Regions from separate parts of the Lacimicrobium alkaliphilum genome, predicted to be linked through region 1. Evidence: predicted binding sites of a transcription regulator. Region 1 holds the regulator's gene; the other holds the start of a gene.
What was found. The regulator sigma-54, encoded in region 1, starts transcription at its own class of promoters, with help from an activator protein. The targets are predictions, from matches to a motif close to GTTGGCACGNNNNTNGNNT.
Positions count from the first base shown of each region.

Region 1 (10,606 bases):
GCCTCCTGTACAGCCGATGGCAATGGTCACATAACTGCGGTTATTGCGCTCGAGATGCGGCAGCCAGGTGGAGATCAAATTCTGTATCTGCCAGATAAATTTGGTGACGATGGCCTGTGAGCCGAGAAAGGTTTCTACCTGCGGATCTAACCCGGTCAGGTGTTTGAGCTCTGGTTCCCAGTGGGGATTTGGCAGAAAGCGGGCGTCAAATACGTAGTCGGCATCTTTAGGAATACCGTGTTTAAAGCCAAAGGACTCAAATACCAGCACCAGACGCGAGCTTTTCTTGCCCAGAATACGTTCACGCACCAGTTCGGCCAGTTGGTGTACTGACAGTTCACCGGTATCGATATAAAGATCGGCGCGTTCGGCGATAGGGGCCAGTAACACCGCTTCAGACTGGATGGCGTCAGTCAGGGACTTACTGCGCTTGGACAGAGGATGCAGACGGCGGGTTTCGCTGAAGCGCTTGATCAGCACATCGTCGCTGGCATCTAAGTATAAAATCATCAGTTCCCAGGTGGCAGGCAGGTAATCGAGTATCTCTACCAGCTCTTCGGGATCTTTGGGCAGGTTACGTACATCAATGCTCACTGCTACCTGATCGTATTCATCCACCACTGTATGGGTGAGGGTGGGCAGCAGGTTGACCGGAATATTATCCACACAGTAGTAGCCCAGGTCCTCCAGAGAGCGCAGCACGATGGATTTACCGGAGCCGGAGCGGCCACTGATGATAATGAGTTTCACACTATGGCCTCGTACAGTTCCTGATTGGTTTTAGCGTGGCGTAAGCGTTTTACCACGTCCTTGTCATTGAGTTTGGCGGCGATGGTGGCCAGGGTCTGCAAGTGGCCCTGGGCTTGTTCTTCAGGCACTAAAATGGCGAAGAAAATATCCACCGGCTGGTTGTCGATGGCGTCATAGGCCACGGGCCCGTCACTGGTGATCAGCACGGCCATGACTTTGTCCAGCCCGGCCAGGCGGCCATGGGGAATGGCAATGCCATTGCCAATGCCTGTGCTGCCCATTTTTTCGCGGCATAGCAGGCTGGTAAGAATAGGGTCGAGGTCAATGTCGGGCAGATGTTGATCGGCCACATCGCTGATGGTCTCGAAGATGCGTTTCTTGCTGGTGCCCTGAACTGCACAGATGGTGCAGTCAGGGGTCAGGATGTCTTTAATTTCCATGCGGAGTCAGTTTTAGTGTCGCTTGATCTTTTCTTTGTGTTTGATCACCTGTCGGTCAAGCTTGTCGATCAGGCCATCAATAGCGGCGTACATATCAGTGTGTTCGGAAGTGGCAAAGACTTCCGCGCCATGCAGGTGCAGTGTCGCTTCGGCTTTCTGATTGAGCTTTTCGACGTTCAGTATCACATGCACATTATTGATATGATCGAAATGTCGCTCCAACTTTGTAAACTTTGAGTCAACGTAATCTCGAAGAGAGTCGGTAATTTCAACGTGGTGTCCAGTAAGGTTGATTTGCATAATGCCTCTTCCTCTTGTTCGCCTATAACAGGCTTTTGCGTTGGTTGGACGGGGGAATCGACAGGGATTCCCGGTATTTTGCTATTGTTCGCCGGGCAACTTTAATACCTTGCTCGGCCAACAACTGTGCAATTTTGCTGTCGCTCAGGGGTTTGGCGGGTTTTTCTGCCGCCACCAGTTTTTTGATCAGAGCACGAATGGCGGTGGAGGAACATTCGCCGCCGCTTTCTGTGGCCACATGGCTGGAAAAGAAATACTTGAGCTCAAAAATGCCTCTTGGTGTGTGCATATATTTCTGCGTGGTCACTCTGGAGATGGTGGACTCGTGCATATCCACCATTTCAGCAACATCGTTGAGCACCATAGGCTTCATGGCCTCGGGGCCGTATTCGAAAAAGCCCTGTTGCTGCTGCACAATACAGTTTGCCACTTTCAGCAGGGTGTCATTGCGGCTTTCCAGGCTTTTAATAAACCACTTGGCTTCCTGCATATGGGAGCGGATAAACTGGCTGTCGCTGGCGTTCCTGGTATTCTTGCTCATCGCCGCGTATTGCTGATTGATACTCAGTTTAGGCAAGCTGTCGGGATTCAGTTCTACGGTCCAGCGGCCATTTTTCTTGGCTACCGATACATCGGGGATCACATATTCCGGTTCACTGGTAGCGATGGCACTGCCTGGCCTGGGGTTCAGGGTTTGTAATAAACGTAAGGCTTCACGCAGTTCATCCTCTTTAAGCCGGGCTTTGCGCATCAGGGTGCGGTAATCTTTGCTGGCCAGCAGATCACTGTATTCGAGGATCAGTGATTTTGCCTGCTCCAGCCATGGCGTTTCAGGGGGGAACTGACGTAATTGTACCAGCAGGCATTCCTGTACGCTGCGACTGCCGACGCCAACAGGGTCGAACATCTGAATGCGTTTAAGTACACAATCTACTTCATCCAGTTCTACTTCTTCATTGTCCAGGCTTTGCAGGATGTCTTCAGTGGTGACGGTCAGATAACCGACATCGTCAATAGAGTCGATAATGGCCATGGCAATGGCCTGGTCGGTGTCACTGAAATGGGTCAGACGCATTTGCCAGAGCAAATGATCCTGAATGCTGTCCGAGGTTTCCCCCTGATAGATATTGTCATCGGCGGCACTGACCGCAGAAGAACCGGGTGCCGATGAGGCGCTGTAATATTCATCCCAGGTAGTATCCATCGGCAGATCTTCGGGCAACTCCTGCTTTTCCAGGGCTTCGCCGGTTTCGATGCTGTCACTGTCTTTGCTGTTACTGGCTTCGTTGGACTCACCATTCAGGCTGTCGGCATCGCGGCGCTCTTCCGTATTCTGATCGGCAGATTCTTCTGTCTCCAGCAGCGGATTAGACTCCAGCGCCTCCTGGATCTCCTGTTGTAAATCCAGCGTGGACAGTTGCAACAGGCGAATCGCCTGCTGCAACTGAGGCGTCATGGTAAGTTGTTGGCTGAATTTTAACTGTAATGCAGGCTTCATTTACTTCTTATTCTGGTTCCGAGGGCCTTGGTTACGGGTATTCCGGCTTCTGTTCTCATACAAATATCCGCACGGCATTTTCTCTAACTATAGCTTGAATTGGTCACCCAGGTATACATCTCTGACCTGCTTGTTATTCAGTACTTCATCTGCGGTTCCCTGGGCGATTAACTCCCCATGACTAACAATGTAGGCTTTCTCACAAACATCAAGGGTTTCACGTACATTGTGGTCGGTAATCAACACACCGATGCCTCTGTCCCGAAGATGGCGGATTATATTCTTGATGTCACTGACTGATATGGGATCGACACCGGCAAAAGGTTCATCAAGCAGAATAAAGCGGGGGTTGGCAGACAGTGCCCTGGCAATCTCTACCCGCCTGCGCTCACCGCCAGACAAACTCATCCCTGAGCTGGTGCGAATATGATTGATATTGAACTCATCCAGAAGTGCATCGGCTTCCTCTTCCCGTTGCTGCTGATTGATATCCTTACGGGTTTCAAGAATCGCCATCAGATTCTGATAAACCGTCAGCTTACGGAAAATTGAAGCTTCCTGGGGCAGATAGCCGATACCGGCCCTGGCGCGAACATGCATGGGCTCGAGAGTCAGTTCCTGGTCATCAATAAAAATCTGACCTTTGTCCATGGGTACCAGACCCACAATCATATAAAAAGAGGTGGTTTTACCGGCACCATTAGGGCCTAACAGACCCACAATCTGGCCACTGGCCACTTCCAGGCTGACATCCTGCACCACCTGGCGACTTTTATAGGACTTGGCGAGGTGCTGTGCTTTTAATACTGACATCAGTCCTGCTGCTCCTGGCCGGGCTGTTGCTCTTCTTTGGTGTCACTTAAATCCTCGGGCTGAAAGATCGTCATTACCCGACCATCTTCCTCGTCAGTGCCCTGCGCCATCAACTGTTCTTTTTCCATATTGAACTGAATGGATGAACCGCGCACGCTGTGGCTGTTCTGATGCAGTTCTGCATTGCCACTCAATGTCAGGGTACGGCCCTCAACCTGATATTCAATATATTCGGCAGCGGCGCGGATGCGGCTGCCATCTTCCATGGTTTGCTCATAGCTGGCAGGTGTACCCCGGGCAATAAAGGTCTCTTTGCCTTTGCCTTTGCCGGCATCGACTTCCACTTCGTCTGCGTTGATCACCAGGCTACCCTGGGTAATGTTGACGTTTTCACGGAAAAAAGAGATCTTTTTAATGCCGTCAGCCGACTGATACTCAGATTTTACTTTAATCGGCTGATCGAAATCTTCATTCACTGCGGCGACATTGAAACTCAATAGCGCCAGGATCAGAAACTTAAATCGTTTTGCCATAAATTGTCTGCACATGGTCCAGTAATTCAAATTGTTTTGTGGTCAGATCGGCAGAGAAGCCATTGCCGCTGATAGTGTAATTGTCACCTGAGATGGTTACGCTCTGATCTGACATCATGGTCTTAGCGGTCAAATCAATTTCAATAAAACTGGTGGTGACGGTACGAATAAAACCATCTTTGTCCTGACTGGTAATCTGTACATTCGTTTCCAGTTGAATTCGGTTGTCTTCATACAGCGTTCCCTGCTCTGCTGTTACTTCCCAGGGAGCTTCATCCTGAGCGACATAAATTTTGTACTGAGGCTGTTGAAACAGAGTAAAACCAAGCAAATCGTAATGTTCCATGCTGTTGGCATGGATACTGTGGGCGAGCAGGCCTTGCTCATTGTACAGATTGGTCTGCATATTGGACGCCAGATAGTTAGGCTGCAGGAAGGCTTCATCCTGCTGTTCAGCTTCCTGTGGCTCAGACTCCAGCCACCATAGGTTATTCGTGGCGAGGATCAGTAAGAACAGCAAGCCAATGCTGATATAGATGCGCTTCATGTGCTGCTACCGTGGATGTCTTCCAGTTTATGTTGCGCTTGCAGGAGCATATCACAGACCTCTCTGACCGCACCGAAACCACCGGATCTTTGTGTGACATAATTGGCTTGTTTCTTAATATAAGGATGTCCGTGGGGAACACTAATCTTCAGTGCCGCCAGTTCAAACATGCCGAGGTCGGGCATATCGTCACCCATCGCGGCGATATGTTCTTTTCTGTGGGGGGTTTGCTCAAGTATTTCACTCATGGCCTGCATTTTGTTTTCTGCACCCTGGATAATATGCCGGATACCCAGTGCTGACATTCTGCTTTGCACTATCTGTGAATGCCTGCCAGTGATTACTGCCACATCGATACCTTGTTTCAGAATGGCCTTAATGCCGTAACCATCGAGTGTGTGAAAGGCTTTGATTTCTTCGCCCTGATTAGTCATGTAGATGCGGCCGTCGGAAAATATGCCATCAACGTCACAAACCAGCAGCCCTATCCGTGAGAATTGCGTGAATAAAGCGGTGGGCATAGTACCGTATAATGTTTTTGTATGGCTCATCTGTTATCTGATTCTTTTATAATAAACTGACCTGAAACGCGATATATGCCGCCAGCAGCAATCCACCCTGCCAGTTTTCAATTCGTCTTTTACCCCTGATGGCAAAGCTGAAAAAGATCAGCAAGCCTGTCAGTAATAACATCACTGGCACGTCCCGGTGTATCACCTGGGGATCAATTTTGCCCGGTGAGAGCAGGGCAGGCATCGCCAGCACCGCCAGTATATTAAAAATATTGGACCCAAGTATATTGCCAAGGGCCAAATCCTGCTCTTTTTTAAGCACGCTTGCGATACAAGCTGCCAATTCCGGTAAACTGGTGCCAATAGCGATGATGGTCAGGCCAATCACAAGATCGCTGATCCCATAGAAATGGGCAATGGCCAAAGCCGAATCTACCATATAGTGGGCGCTCACCGGCAACAGTATCATACCGATCAACAGCCACAGCAGATAGTTAATTGGTTTGTGACGTGTATTGACCTCTGCAGTAAGTTCCTGAACCAGCGGATCACTGCTTCCTGCGGTTAAAGACAACCCTATCAGCGCGCCAATAGTGGCGACGAATACGGCCAGAAGCAGGCCACCTTCTGTGCGGGAAAGAAAACTGTCGGCCAGTAAAAAAGCAGCAATCACAGACACAGCCAGTACCACAGGCATTTCGCGTTTCAGCGTTACAGAAGCCACCTGCAGGGGTCTGAGCATGGCAGTCATACCCAGCACCAGCCCGATATTGGCAATATTGGAGCCGATAGCATTACCTATGGCCAGGTTATTCTTGCCTGATAAAGACGCACTGATGGCCACAAGAATCTCCGGCGCTGAAGAGCCCATGGCCATGATGGTCATGCCGATCAGCATCGGCCGGATGCCAAAACAGGCCGCCAGCCCAGCAGCCCCGGTGACAAAACGGTCTGCGCTCCAACTCAGTACCAGCAAACCGACAATGAAGATAACACTATGTGTGATTGGCATAGATAAATGGGTCAGCCATTGGATGCCTGTGATTGTCGCAAATACCCGTGGCTTTGCCTATGCCAGAGCCAAGTGGCAATAAAATCAGTGATAAGGTAAAGCAAATTGAAAAAGTAAACGCTATCGTTTACAATTCATCAGGTTCGCTATTGAACGATTCCCGGGTTTGTCACTCTTTACTAAGCCTATCCGTTAATCATGTTGGACTGTCTCATTATTTAGAACACAACTTATTACTTTTTAACTTTTTCACTGCCCCTTGAAAAACAGTACAATACGCCACACAACAGGCTGCCTGAGCGAACAACAGCCAGAAAACCGGATTAGAGAATGGAAGACCTGATAAAGATCGAAAATTTGAGCTTTTCTCGGGGGGATAAACAGATTTATGACAATATTTCTGTCACCATCCCAAAGGGAAAGACCACAGCCATTATGGGACCCAGCGGCATAGGAAAGACCACCTTACTGAAGCTGATTGGCGGGCAACTGCGTCCGGATAGTGGCGATATTCGTTTTAAGGATGAGTCGATTCCGGGTATGACACGCAGCCGGTTGTTTCAGGTTCGCCGCCAGATGAGCATGTTGTTTCAAAGCGGTGCATTGTTCACTGATATGACCGTATTCGATAATGTGGCCTTCGCGTTACGGGAGCATTCTGATCTGTCCGAACGTCTTATCCATATCCTGGTATTAATGAAGCTTCAGGCTGTTGGATTGCGTGGTGCTGCGCAAATGATGCCAAGTGAACTATCAGGGGGCATGGCCAGGCGGGCTGCACTGGCAAGAGCCATTGCACTGGATCCGGAACTGATTATGTATGACGAGCCATTTGCCGGTCAGGATCCGATCTCAATGGGGGTGCTGGTGAAACTCATTAAGGCCCTCAACGATGCGCTTAGTCTCACCAGTGTTGTGGTCACTCACGATGTCAAAGAAGTCATGTCCATAGCGGACTATGTATACATTCTGGCTGATAAAAAAATCATTGGTCAGGGTACCCCTCAAGAGATAAGGCAGCATGAATCAGAGCTGGTGCAGCAGTTTCTCGGAGGTAAAGCCGATGGGCCGGTGCCTTTTCATTACCCGGCCAACAGCCTTGAACAAGATTTACTGGAGGCAAATTAATGGAATGGTTTGCACAACTGGGTAATAAAACACTTGGTCGTCTTGCCGGATTGGGTCGGGCGACTTATTTGTTGTTCAGCGCCGTGGTGGCCAAACCCCAGCCGCTGAAAATGTTCCCTCTTACTATCAAGCAACTGTATGTTGTGGGTGTGCAGTCTTTATTGATCATTCTGGTGTCCGGGGCCTTTATCGGCATGGTACTGGCATTGCAGGCTTACACGGTATTGGTGGATTACGGTGCTGAAGAAAGTCTCGGGCCGATGGTGGCGCTGTCATTGCTGCGTGAACTGGGCCCTGTGGTGACGGCACTGTTATTTGCCGGCCGTGCGGGTTCGGCATTGACGGCAGAAATCGGGCTGATGAAAGCCACAGAGCAGCTAAGCAGTCTTGAAATGATGGCAGTGGATCCGATGCGAAGGGTGATTGCACCGCGGCTTTGGGCTGGCCTGATATCCATGCCATTGCTGGCGCTGATATTCAGCGCAGTGGGGATTCTCGGTGGCCAGGTGGTCGGGGTCGACTGGTTGGGTGTGGATGCGGGCAGTTACTGGTCGGTAATGCAGTCGGCGGTAGACTTCAATCAGGATGTTCTCAATGGTGTGATCAAAAGCATCGTGTTTGCCTTTGTGGTGACCTGGATATCGGTTTTTAAAGGGTATGACTGTATTCCCACTTCAGAAGGAATCAGTCAGGCCACGACTCAAACTGTAGTCTACTCATCGTTGGCAGTATTGGGACTGGATTTTGTACTTACGGCATTAATGTTCGGCAGTTAGTGACAGAGGAATGACAATGAATTCAAGGAAAATTGAAATAATGGTGGGGTTGTTTGTGGCATTGGCTATCGCCGCCCTGCTGTTGTTGGCGCTTAAAGTGGCCAATGCCGGTATCACCGGCGATGGTGAAACCTACGAACTGAAAGCCAAGTTTGACAATATCGGTGGGCTCAAGGTTCGTTCCCCAATTAAGCTGGGCGGAGTAGTAATTGGCCGGGTAGGCCGGATTAGCCTGGATGACGATGATTACACTCCGGTCGTGACATTAGAAATCTCCGCAGAATACAAAGGTTTTCCCGAAACCACGTCAGTTTCTATCCTTACCTCCGGTCTGTTGGGGGAGCAGTATGTGGGATTACAGCCGGGCTTTACTATTGATGGTATAGAACCGCTGGAGCCGGGCGACTATATCGCAGATACCAAGTCGGCGCTGGTACTGGAAGACTTAATTGGACAGTTTCTGTTTAACCGGGATTAAATCTGAGTTAGAGCGCAGGGTTGCAGGCATTTATCTTTAAACGGAGTGATATTATGAGCGTAAAATGGTTAATAAAAGGGGTGATGGTATTGGCCATCAGTCTGACTTTCAGTGTGCAGGCTCAGGAGCCTGAAGACCCGTATCAGTTGCTGTCTGAAGTGGCAACCAAGACCTTTGACCGGATCAAAGCGGAGCGCCCTGAGATTGAAAAGAATCCCGAGATCCTGCGCGATATCATGAAAGAAGAGCTGTTGCCTTATGTGGATTACAAGTTTGCCGCCCTGAAGGTGCTCGGCAGGCACTTTAAATCAGTACCACAGGATAAAATTCCTGAATATATTCAGGAGTTTCGTAATTATCTGGTTACCACTTATGCGCTGGCTATGGCCCAGTATGATGACCAGGTCGTTGAGTTTGAACCTGGCAAGGATTATAGCGACGACAAGATGGTCACAGTGCGGGCGGTAGTCAGGGAGCAGGGCAAGCCGGATATCAATATTTCCTTTAAGGTGCGCAAGAACAGCCGTACTGAAGAATGGCGTGCTTTCGATATGGTTGCTGAGGGCATCAGTATGTTGTCCAGTAAGCAAAGTGAGTTCGAATCGATTATTCGTCAGGAAGGCATAGATGCGGTTATTGCGTTACTCAAGGAAAAAAACCAGCAGCCAATCCGTCTTGAAACTGACAAAAAAGAGGATGACGCGTGAGTGCATTGCGTCTTGAAAGCACCGCCACGGGAGAGTTTTGTCTGTGTGGTGACTTTACCCGGGATAATCTGACTCAGGTTGAGGACAGCCAGGCGCAATTCTGGCAGCAGGACAGATTGAAACTGAACCTGGCCGAGGTTTCCCGGGCCGATATGGCAGGACTGGCCTGGTTGATCGATCTGGTCTCCCAGGCTCGTCATAAATCTGTTAGTCTGCAACTTGAGAATGTTCCTGAAACCCTGTTAAAGCTGGCAAAAATCAGCGACGTTCAGGAGCTTTTACCGTTACAATAAGCGGCCCACCGCAAGCCATAAGTTGTTCTATGCAAACAGATGAAATTGAAACCCTGCTCAGACAAGCCCTTGAGCTGACTGAGCTTTACGTTAAAGGCGAAGGCTCTCACTATCAGGTGATTGCTGTCGGCGAGATTTTTGCCGGCGCCAGCCGCGTCAAAAAACAACAAATGATCTACGCTCCGCTTTCGGCACAGATCGCCGATGGCAGTATCCATGCCCTGACCATTAAAGCCTTTACTCCAGAGCAATGGCGAACTGAACGCAAGTTCATCATGCCGGAGTGATGTTGATGGAAAAATTATTAATTCAGGGCAATGGCCCACTGTTGGGTTCGGTGCAGATCTCCGGGGCCAAAAATGCGGCGTTACCCTTGTTGATGGCCAGTTTGCTGACAGATGAACCCTGTACTTTTACCAATGTGCCGGCCCTGCGCGATGTGAAGACCAGCCTTGACCTGCTGCAGCGCCTGGGTGCCGGGGTGAAATCCACTGGTGATAAGGTGATTATCGATGCCGGTCATATCAGCAATCTGGTGGCGCCCTATGAGCTGGTTAAAACCATGCGCGCGTCCATTCTGGTACTCGGACCATTGCTGGCGAAGCACGGAGAGGCTCAGGTTTCATTGCCTGGCGGCTGTGCCATTGGGGCCCGCCCTGTCAATCTGCACCTTGCCGGACTGGAACGTATGGGGGCTGAAATCGACGTGGATGCCGGTTATATCACGGCCCGGGTTAACGGCCGCCTGCAAGGTGCCAGAATCTTTATGGATATGGTCAGTGTCGGCGCTACCGAAAATCTGATGATGGCAGCGGTACT
Region 1 is NZ_CP013650.1:681,267-691,872, forward strand. Features, by position in the region: gene rapZ (RNase adapter RapZ) at 1-750, opposite strand, end outside; gene ptsN (PTS IIA-like nitrogen regulatory protein PtsN) at 747-1,190, opposite strand; gene hpf (ribosome hibernation promoting factor) at 1,203-1,490, opposite strand; gene AT746_RS03245 (RNA polymerase factor sigma-54) at 1,513-2,988, opposite strand; gene lptB (LPS export ABC transporter ATP-binding protein) at 3,076-3,801, opposite strand; gene lptA (lipopolysaccharide transport periplasmic protein LptA) at 3,801-4,334, opposite strand; gene lptC (LPS export ABC transporter periplasmic protein LptC) at 4,318-4,881, opposite strand; gene kdsC (3-deoxy-manno-octulosonate-8-phosphatase KdsC) at 4,878-5,432, opposite strand; gene AT746_RS03270 (calcium/sodium antiporter) at 5,449-6,405, opposite strand; gene mlaF (phospholipid ABC transporter ATP-binding protein MlaF) at 6,736-7,533, shown strand; gene mlaE (lipid asymmetry maintenance ABC transporter permease subunit MlaE) at 7,533-8,309, shown strand; gene mlaD (outer membrane lipid asymmetry maintenance protein MlaD) at 8,326-8,787, shown strand; gene mlaC (phospholipid-binding protein MlaC) at 8,841-9,494, shown strand; gene AT746_RS03295 (STAS domain-containing protein) at 9,491-9,787, shown strand; gene AT746_RS03300 (BolA family protein) at 9,817-10,074, shown strand; gene murA (UDP-N-acetylglucosamine 1-carboxyvinyltransferase) at 10,080-10,606, shown strand, end outside.

Region 2 (10,606 bases), 2.2 Mb from region 1:
CGTTCACCATGGAGGTGCCCGCAGGACCTTCTGAATATGCAAAGTCTGTATATACACCGAAAAAGCCAAAAGGAGCCAAGTGGGCGGAGTCGACAAAAATTATCGAGAAAGCCCGTTATCAGGCTGACGGCAAAGGCATACTGGAACCGGCCTATCGTCATGTGTTTGTGGTGCCGACTACCGGAGGCAGCGCGAGACAATTGACCGAAGGTGATTATCAGCACAGGGGGCCGCTGGCCTGGGTTCCTGACAGCAGTGCGTTGGTGTTTTCAGCCAATCGCAACAAAGACTGGGAGTATCAGGGCAGTGAGGCGAACTTGTACCAGATATCGCTGCACTCCGCCGAGATGACTGAGCTGACCGATGCGCCAGGCACTGAGTATAATCCTCAGTTTTCTCCCGATGGCAAACAACTGGCTTACTTAACCCGCACCGATGCCAGAGTACCTTATCAGAACACTGAAGTGGCACTGATGAACACCAGTAATCGGAAAACACGCCAGATCAGTGAAAAACTGGATCGTTCCGTGAGTGATTATGGCTGGCAGAATAGTAACAACATAGTGATTCAGTACGATGATCGCGGTAAGCGCAAGCTGGCAAAAATGAATCTCGATGGCAAGCTACAGGTACTGACCGATAATCTTTCTGGTGCCACCCTGGGCCGGCCCTATATCAGTGGCAGCTTTTCCGTCGCAGACAATGGCGCCATCGCCTATACCCATGGCAGCAGTCAGCGTCCGGCAGATTTGGGTTACTGGTTTAAAGGTAAAGCTCGCCAGTTGACCGACCTGAATCAGGATTTGCTTGGCCACAAACAACTGGGGCAGGTGCATGAGATTGAATATGCCTCTTCCTTTGACGGTGAGAAAATTCAGGGCTGGTATATCACGCCGCCTGATTTTGATCCCGAGAAAACGTACCCGCTGTTGCTTGAGATCCACGGCGGGCCGCACCTGGCCTATGGTCCCCATTTCAGTGCAGAGCTTCAGCGCTATGCGGCTGAAGGCTACGTGGTGTTTTATGCCAACCACCGGGGCAGCTCCTCTTATGGTGAACGTTTTGCGATGTTATTAGATGGCAAATACAGCTCCAGAGAAGACTTCGCCGATCATAACTCCGGCGTCGATGCCATGATTGCCAAGGGCTTTATAGATGATAGAAACCTGTTTATTGCCGGTGGCTCGGCGGGCGGCATTGCCAGTGCCTATGCTATTGGGCTGACCGACAGATTTAACGCTGCAGCCATTACCAAGCCGGTAATTAACTGGGTCAGTAAAGTGCTGACTGCAGACAGTTACCTGGGCCAAATCCGTAATCAGTTCCCCGGTATGCCCTGGGACAATCTTGAGCATTACTGGCAGCGTTCACCGCTGTCTTTGGTGGGCAATGTGACCACGCCGTCACTGATTATGACAGGGGAGGCGGACAGACGTACGCCGATGTCAGAATCCGAGCAGTTCTATCAGGCGCTGAAACTGAGAAAAGTGGATGCGGCGCTGGTCAGAGTGCCTGGCGCCCCTCATGGCATCGCCGGTAAACCCTCGAGGATGATCGCCAAGATTGAGCATACCCTTGCCTGGTTTAAGCGCTACAGAAAAGACTGACAGAAAACGGGCTTAAGGCCCGTTACTGTTCCTTACATCCGGGAGTACCTTTGTCAAACACTACCAGCCACTCACCGGAGGGGTGCTTGCGCCAGATCGAGTTGAATGTGGCGAAGCATTCCCCTTTTGCATTAAACACCGGCCCGCTGCTGTGAGCGAGATCGCCTGATGCCAGCACTTCAACCTGTCGGGGCTGCCAGGAGAACGGTGCCTGTTCATCCTGATAATAAACCTTCCAGCCTTCGGCAACCGCTTGTTTGCCTTTCAGTACGCCATCTGAGGTGAAGAATATTGCCTCGTCGGCAAGAAAGGATTTAAACGCACTAAAATCCCGCTTCGCCATGGAATCGGCAAAGGCTTGTTCACGTTCCAGCAGCAGTTTTTCCAGCTCATCATTGGATGCTGAAACCGGCAAAGCGAGACTTACCAGTAATGGCAGCATCATCAGGGGGAGGTTTTTCATAGTGAACACTTAGGGTGATGAAATCAGTGGCTATGATATTGCCAATAAACCAACAAGATAAAGTGCAGAGGGGTAAACCCTGTTAACCGGGTGATATAAGGTCAGTTTTTAGTGACTGAATGCCAATGCGTGGAAAAGGTATTGCCATTGAGAATTCAACGATCTTCAACACTACGGCGTTAAGCGACAGATTGCTGCGCTTGCATTAATTCAGTTGGACAGAGCGGTATGTCTTGTGGATTTTATGCGTTCGAATAAAAAGCCGACTATGTAGTACCAATAGTATTGCCGACAGAGCCACAAAGATGCTTAAATGCAAACTGCATTTTACTATATGATTTATAAGGAGAATTTCTGGCGTCCCCACCAGGAATCGAACCTGGATCTAAGCCTTAGGAGGGCCTTGTTTTATCCATTAAACTACGGGGACTTTACTGTAGCTCAGTGACGGCAATCTGCCGACGGGCGGGCATTATTACCCAAGGCCCCCATAATTTAAAGTCCTGCAGCACACGACTGGATAAATAATCGCCTGCATACCTCTGCTGAACAAAGTGCTTCAGCGCCGTGATACAAAATCGTTAGGCTGAATGTTTGCCAACGGCACGCCGTTGACTGACTCGACCACTGAAGAGCTCAGCGAGAGACGGGTTACCTGAACCTCCACAGGGTGTACCTGGTATTGATAGTGACTATTGCCCATGGGATCGTAAAACTGATTCAGTTTGAACACTTTCAGTCTGTCTCCCATATTGACACCGTGCTCTTTACCTATATCAACAGACAATTGCTGATGGCTGCTTTGCAGCACCCGGCCATGAGCTGGCAAACAGGCAATCTCATCATCGATACGTTGTGCCAGGTCGTCTAATTGCTGTCTGATGGCCATGCCATAACTGGATTGCCAGAAGGTGTTGCTGGCGGTGTCGACACTTTTGTGCGGATCAAAAGGCCAGCTTGCGCTGGTGCGAAAGGGTTGGGAAATCAGCACTTCTCCGGTCATGCCGTTTATCAGATGCACATCCAGAGCAAAGTTACGGTTAATCTGTCTGTCTTTCCAGAATGCCAGTCTCGAGGGCGAGGTCTGCTCGTCACTGAGATCAGTAATTTCAGCCAGCAGTACAAACTGCCCACCTGCTTTACGGGCAAGAGCAGTGGCCTGCCGGCTCAGATCATTTCCCGGTGTTACGTAGAAACCTTCAACAGAATGGATGTTGGCATGTTGGCTGGCGGCAGAAAACGACTTATGCAGCTGGCGTGGAAGGTCTTTGCCAATATTATACAGCTGTCCCAGACTGGCCTGTTGCTTATGTCTCAAAGGAAACCAGGTGGTCACCACGCTCTTCTGATAATCAGACGCCTGGCATTGCGTGTCCTGGGGGAAGATGTCGGCACGGATGGAGACGGTGACGATATCGCCCTGATAGTCCTCGTGGATTAATTCCACTTTATTGACTTCGCCGCCGGCTCTGACTTCCAGCCGGTCATTCTGCAATAATCCGTCGGCAAGGTATTGCACACTGTTGACTCTGGCCCCGGCAAACATCAGCGCCTGCTTAATGGCTTCCTGGGTCGCCATTTTTCTGGCGTGGTGTTTATCACCGTTATGAACCACGGCCTGACCACTGGCTTCAAACCAGATGGCCTTGGCCTGCAAGCTGCATAAAGCAACGGATAATAATAGAAGCAATTTGTTCACTGGCATAACCTCAGATTTTCCCTGTCATGGTCTTGCACAAAATATACCGTTTTTTAGCGGGTTTATTGACGATGGGCTCAGATGGCACAAAAAAGGTATATAACTTGCTTAATTCAGTCTGATGGCAGAGAACCAACGCCAGAGTCTGACCAGAGTGTTGGTGGCTTTTTGTTCAGTTGGTTTGTTGACCTGTAGCCGTTCTTATTTCTGAGGTGACAGATGAAAATATTCTATTCGTTGATTGTGGCGGCATTTACGCTCAGCGGTTGTTCTTTGTTGTATGACAAGCATGTTGAATGGGAATATGTTGAGCCCGAAAACTATCCGGTTCTGACGGCTGTAGGTTATGCCCCTATTGATGAGCAGTCTGGCAGTTCAGCATCTCTGAAAATGTTGCAGGCGGTCAAGGCGTCAAAACTGGATGCTTATCGTGAGCTGGCCGAACAGGTGTATGGCCACAAGGTTAATGCGGATCAGTCACTGTCTAATATGCTGCTGGAAAACGAACAGTTGCAATCGTCGGTACAGGGCGTGATCAGGGGAGCCAAAGTGGTCAGAACCTATGCGGTAGGTGAGAACACCTATGCCACTGAACTTGAACTGGATATGCAGAAGGTTTACGACATTTATCTGTCAGTGGCTAAGCCAAGACGGATCAAGGATGTTAAATATTACTGACAAGCCGTCAGCCATCAGTTTGCAGTTTTCAGATAAAAAGACAAACCAGCTTAAACAAGACTTTTCTGGCAGGGAAGTGGGATGATTTTTTTAAAACTGGAAACTAGGCTTTAACGCCGCCGCCTTTGGGACCGGCTTTTTTCTTGCCCGCTTTGTCATAGGTCAGGCTTTCTTTGGCCCGCACTTCCATAATCAGACTGCGCAAATGCTCAAGCCTCAGCTGTCCTTGCTCGACCGCGGTGGCGTTAATTTGGGTACGATACTGGCAGTCTTCTACCTGGTGCTGAATTTTTTCTTTAGCTGCAACGAACGCAGCATCTTCGGGGGAGACAGTGGAATAGAGGCTGGCGATTTTCTGATCCTGCTGCTGAATTTCATCCAGCAGGGTTTGTTTTTCGTTGACCAGATTAATCAGGGCTTCCGCATCTCTGGAACTGATAAGCTGTAATTCGCTATCCAGTAACAACTGCAGCTTGCCGAGCAGTTCCTGCTGATGCGTCATTGCCTCGATAATTTGGCTCATATACTCAGGACTTTACCCCGAACAGTTCAGCCTCAAGTTTGGCAATTTTGCCTGCCAGCACTTCAGGATTGACCTGATACTCGCCAGATTGAATGGCTTTTTTCAGGCGCTCAACTTTCTCCTGGTTAACAGGAGCATCACTGCTTTTCTTCTGCATCTGCGCTAACTGCTGAGCAGATTGGGTTAGCGATACCGAATCCTGTCTCGGAGCCGCAGCCTGACTACGGGCACTATCTGCCTGAGTCGACGTCTGATTCTGCGCCTGTTGATTCAGCTTTTGGCTGTCTACCTGAGTCTTACTCAGGTTGCCGTTATTGCTGTTAATGTTGTTAACTGACATGGTCAAATTCCACTACCTAATTTACCTCTGCTTTAATTATCGGCAGGCTCTGAGATATCTTTAGCAATCTTTCATCAATATTTGCAGTTATGCTAGCAAATATTTTACCAATACTCACTCTTTGCCTGAATCCGATGTCTTGTCATAGTGTATCGGCCAGTCGTATCAGGTCTTTAAATACCTACAGCCACTTCCGAAGCACTGATAACAGTGGCGTCAATCTGACGGCGGCTGGCGGTATTTTCTATGCGTATGGTGTCACCGATATTGCCGTCTTCCTCGGCCACTCCTGAGGCTTTAATCTGCAGCCCGCTCACATTGGCTGTAATAACCACACTGTCGCCTTTGCAGACATAACAGAGCAATGACGGTTCGATCGGCTGTCCGGCTCTTAAGCGGCGTTTGCTGCGTGCTCCGGCCAGGCTGCCGATAGTCGAATAGGTACTGCCCCGCAGTTGATTGACGTCCAGGTTCACCACTTCCAGTTGATTCTCAGATAAGAGTTCACCCGGTGACACAGCCTGCTTCGCAACGACGACTTTTTGCATTTGCTGTACGTTCACCATTACATATAAAAACCAGTTCGAACTGGGACAGGAAACCCGCACCGTTACATTGCGCTGAGTCAGGCTATTATCACTGGCGCTGGCCTCGAAAGGTGTTTCGCAAGGTGCTATCCGAATGCGTTGATCTACCGCAACTGCCTTGACCTCTGTGCTGATATTCTGGTCATCACCTGCCGAGATCCTTGTCTTGACAAAGTCTTCAGCGACCATCCGGATGCGTTCGTGCACCGTGCTCTGCTCTTGTGCTAAACACGACGAACCTGCAGCGAGGGTAAAAAATGTCAGTATTCTCAGAGTGCTAGCAAAACTTTTCATATTCACTTTGTGTCAGTTTGTCTATGCTTAAGGACAAAATCTTGTAACATGGTAAAGACATAAGCCTTATCTGATATATACAAGATTCATGTTAGCGCTGGTTTTCACGATAACAACGAATAGGTTTATATATGCCGGGATCAGTGCTCAGCACTGCAACCGGTTTAATCTGACTTGTATCGGGTGTCAATTTACCGTCGATGCAAGCTAATATTGTTAGTTAGGGCAATTTCTGTGCCTAAACTGATACAGCTTTGGGGTGATATATGGCTGGAATCCTGGATTCAGTTAATCAACGTACACAGTTGGTCGGACAGAACCGGCTTGAACTGCTGTTATTCAAATTGCAGGGTAATCAGCGCTTCGGCATTAATGTTTTTAAAGTGCGCGAAGTATTGCAATGCCCCCCCCTGACGTCCATGCCAAGGCTCAACCCTTTTGTGCGCGGTGTGGCACACATCAGAGGCCAGACCATATCAGTCATTGACCTCAGCATGGCCACAGGTGGCAGAAAAATTGATGACGTTACCAAGCGCTTTATTATCATTGCCGAATACAACAGGTCGGTGCAGGGTTTTCTGGTCGGCTCCGTGGAACGTATTATCAATATCAACTGGGATTCCATTTTGCCCCCACCAAAAGGTACGGGCAGAGCAAGTTATCTGACGGCTGTTACCGAGATTGATAACGAGCTGGTCGAGATACTCGATGTAGAAAAGATCCTCAATGAGATCACGCCTCTGGGAACCGATGTCAGCGCCTCAGTGACCGAAGGGCTGGATATTTCTTCGGTCAAAGACAAGATCATCTACATTGCCGATGACTCGTCCGTAGCCAGAAAGCAGGTGATCAAGGCGCTGACCAGTCTGGGGCTTAAAATCGAGGCTGCCAAGAACGGCGCTGAGGCCCTGCGGGGATTGCTCGCGCTTGCAGAGGAAACCGGTGATGTCACCGACAAGGTCGGCGTGCTGGTTTCGGATATTGAAATGCCGGAGATGGATGGCTATACCCTTACTGCAGAAATAAAGAATAATCCTAAATTAAAGAATCTCCATGTTATCCTGCACACATCACTGAGTGGTGTCTTCAATCAGGCGATGGTAAAAAAAGTGGGCGCTGATGATTTTATTGCCAAGTTTCACCCCGATGAACTGGCGAACTCAGTGAAGAAGTGGTTAGGTCTTGAAACATAATCAGAGTGTAGTCTGTGTCTGATAGAGAAATTGGTAGCCAGGATTATCAGTTATTCCGTGATTATCTGGAAAAACAATGTGGCATCGTATTAGGTGACAACAAGCAGTACCTGGTGCGCAGTAGGCTCTCGCCATTATTACGCAAGTTTAGTATCGACAGCCTGGCACAGCTGGTGGCAAAGGTGGTCAACAGCCATGATCGGGGTTTGCGTGAGGCCGTCATTGACGCCATGACCACCAATGAAACCCTCTGGTTTCGTGATAGCTATCCTTTTGAATTACTTAAATCCCAGTTGCTTGCAAAGTTCAGGGGCAAAAACTCGCCGCTGCGGATATGGTCTGCTGCCTGTTCTTCAGGACAGGAGCCTTATTCTATTGCCATGAGCATACTGGAGTATCTGCAGCGTAACCCCGGGGCATTCCCTGGTGGGGTGCAGATTGTAGGTACTGATATCTCAGTAGACATGCTTAACCGCTGTAAGGCGGCAGAGTACGATAACTTGTCTTTATCAAGAGGTTTGTCTGAAGAACGTAAGCGGCAGTTTTTTCAGCCGTCCGATGGTGGCAGCCTTAAACTCAAGCCTCAGGTTACCAGTATGGTCTCTTTCAGACCCATCAATCTGCTGGATTCCTATGCCTCAATGGGTAAATTTGATCTGGTATTCTGTCGCAATGTGCTGATTTACTTTTCGCCGAAAAGTAAAACCAAAATACTGCAACAGATTGCCGCCAGCCTGCAAAATGAGGGAGTTTTATTCCTCGGGGCCTCGGAATCCATGTCCGGATTGTCTGATGCCTTTAATATGGTTCGGTGCAGTCCAGGCCTGTATTACGTTAAAAAATAACGGTTTTCTGACCAACTTCCTGTTTCCTTCCAATTTACTCCTATATCTGGCACAAGCCTTGCTTTACTTTCTGCAACGAACTTTCCTTGCAGGAGTAAAGCATGGCAATCAGTGTAGACAAATTGGTTGGTTTTCATCACAAGGCGCTGACCCTGCGTGATCAGCGTATGGAAACCATTGCTGGCAATATTGCCAATGCTAATACCCCCGGTTACAAGGCCCGCGATATTGATTTCAAAGCCGCCATGCAGGCGGCGCAGTCTGAACAGAAATACAGCCTGAGCCGCACCCATGAGAAGCATTTTGACGTGCAAATACGCAATACCCAGGACTTGTTGTATCGGGTACCGATGCAGCCCGACACTGGTGACGGCAATACGGTTGAAGTGCAAAAGGAAAGAAATGAATTCCTCGATACCGGCATGCGTTATCAGGCCGGGCTGGAATTCCTTAAAGGTAAATTTAAGGGCATGAAGAACGCCCTGAAAGGAGGGCAAGCCTGATGAGTCTGTTTAATGTAATGAATATTGCCACCACAGGTATTACTGCCGAGGGCGTTCGTCTGAACACTACGGCCAGTAATATCGCCAACGCCAATAGTGTCAGCAGTAGCTATGAAGATACTTACCGCGCCCGCAAACCGGTGTTTGCGGCGGCCATGGAGCAGGCGATGAACAGTCAGAATGCCACTCCTGGTGTGAGGGTAGAAGGTATAGTTGAAAGCAACAAACCGCTGCAAATCGAGCATAACCCGGATCATCCCATGGCTGATGAAAACGGCTATATCTACAAACCCAATGTGAATGTGGTGGAAGAAATGGCTGATATGCTCTCGGCGTCCAAGGCCTATGAAACCAATATCCAACTGGCTGATACCACTAAACGGATTTTCCGTCGGGTACTGATGCTTGGTCAGGGTCAGTAACAGGAGTCTATGATGGAAAACGTCAGTAATAACAAAGATATCCGCGACCTGTACTGGAAGGATGAAAGTAAGGTGCCGGAGCCTGATGATGGCAAACTGACGCAGGAAGACTTCTTTTCCCTGCTGACAGAACAACTGGCCATGCAGGACCCCACCAAGCCGGTGGACAACGATCAGATGATTGCGCAGATGACTAACTTCACTATGGCAGACAGCCTTAACAAGCTTAATGTTAACTTCGAAGACTTTGCTGCCAATATGAACTCCAGTCAGGCACTGCAGGCCTCCAGCCTCATAGGGCAGGACGTGCTGGTAATGGGCAATAAGGCCGCGTTAGGTGCAGAAGGTGCGGTGAGCGGCGTGATCATTAATGAACAATCGGTACAGGATATGAAGATCACGGTCGAGGATCAGTTTGGCCAGACCGTGAGGACCATGAATATTGGTACTAACGAAGCCGGCAATATCCAGTTTGGCTGGGATGGTACCGACGGTAACGGCAATTTGTTGCCCCCCGGCAACTATAAAATATCCGCCAGTGGCAAAGTGGGCGATGAAACCAAAGATCTGCCCACCGCCATCAACCGCCATGTCAACAGTGTCAGCCTGGCTTCAAGTAGTCAGGGTGTGATCCTGAATCTGGCCGGTGATGAAAGTGTCAAAATCGGCGATGTACTGCAGATTGGTAAAAGTTAATTAAGTGCCTGAAGCACAGTTGGTTTTCGACAGAAAGCCGTACAGGAGAGAGTGACCATGTCTTTTAATATTGCTTTAAGTGGCGTTAACGCCGCACAAAAAGACCTCGATACCACGGCGAACAATATCGCCAATGTGAATACTGTGGGTTTTAAAGAATCCCGTGCCGAATTTGTGGATGTGTATGCCGCATCTTTACTGGCCGGGGGTAAAACCAAGGTCGGTGACGGCGTACTGACCGCTGAAGTGGCGCAGCAGTTCAGTCAGGGCAGCCTGCAGTTTACCAATAATGCACTGGATCTGGCGATTACCGGCAATGGTTTTTTCGCCACCATCCCCGAGCAGGGCTCGCAGGATTACAGCTATACCCGGGCGGGCATGTTTAAGCTTAACTCAGAAAACTTTATGGTTAACTCCAATGGCGATCATCTGATGGGCTTTCCGGTAAATCCTGATGGTTCGTCGGCATCGGTGGCCTTAAGCACCACTCAGCCGGTGCGGGTACCTGACTCTTCCGGTACCCCACAACCCACCTCTGAGGTAGACTTAAAAATGAATCTGCCTGCTAACGACGGCGCCTTTGATCCGGCTGATTTCGATCCTACGGATCCGCTGACCTACAATGCTGCGACCTCAGTAACCATCTATGATTCACTGGGTGATAGTCATGTGCAGACCTTTTACTTTATTAAAGATTCTACTGCTGGTGTCGGCGCCAATGAATGGGTAATGGTGACTTCTGTCGATGATCAACTG
Region 2 is NZ_CP013650.1:2,866,795-2,877,400, reverse strand. Features, by position in the region: gene AT746_RS13100 (alpha/beta hydrolase family protein) at 1-1,607, shown strand, start outside; gene AT746_RS13095 (YybH family protein) at 1,630-2,070, opposite strand; tRNA gene AT746_RS13090 (tRNA-Arg) at 2,426-2,500, opposite strand; gene AT746_RS13085 (flagellar assembly protein T N-terminal domain-containing protein) at 2,630-3,769, opposite strand; gene AT746_RS13080 (LPP20 family lipoprotein) at 3,989-4,447, shown strand; gene flgN (flagellar export chaperone FlgN) at 4,551-4,970, opposite strand; gene flgM (flagellar biosynthesis anti-sigma factor FlgM) at 4,975-5,310, opposite strand; gene flgA (flagellar basal body P-ring formation chaperone FlgA) at 5,484-6,104, opposite strand; gene AT746_RS13060 (chemotaxis protein CheV) at 6,458-7,384, shown strand; gene AT746_RS13055 (CheR family methyltransferase) at 7,399-8,229, shown strand; gene flgB (flagellar basal body rod protein FlgB) at 8,331-8,732, shown strand; gene flgC (flagellar basal body rod protein FlgC) at 8,732-9,154, shown strand; gene AT746_RS13040 (flagellar hook assembly protein FlgD) at 9,167-9,850, shown strand; gene flgE (flagellar hook protein FlgE) at 9,908-10,606, shown strand, end outside.
Region 2: flgB (flagellar basal body rod protein FlgB) is a predicted target of sigma-54. The motif match lies at 8,275-8,293, and genes of this name have one in related genera.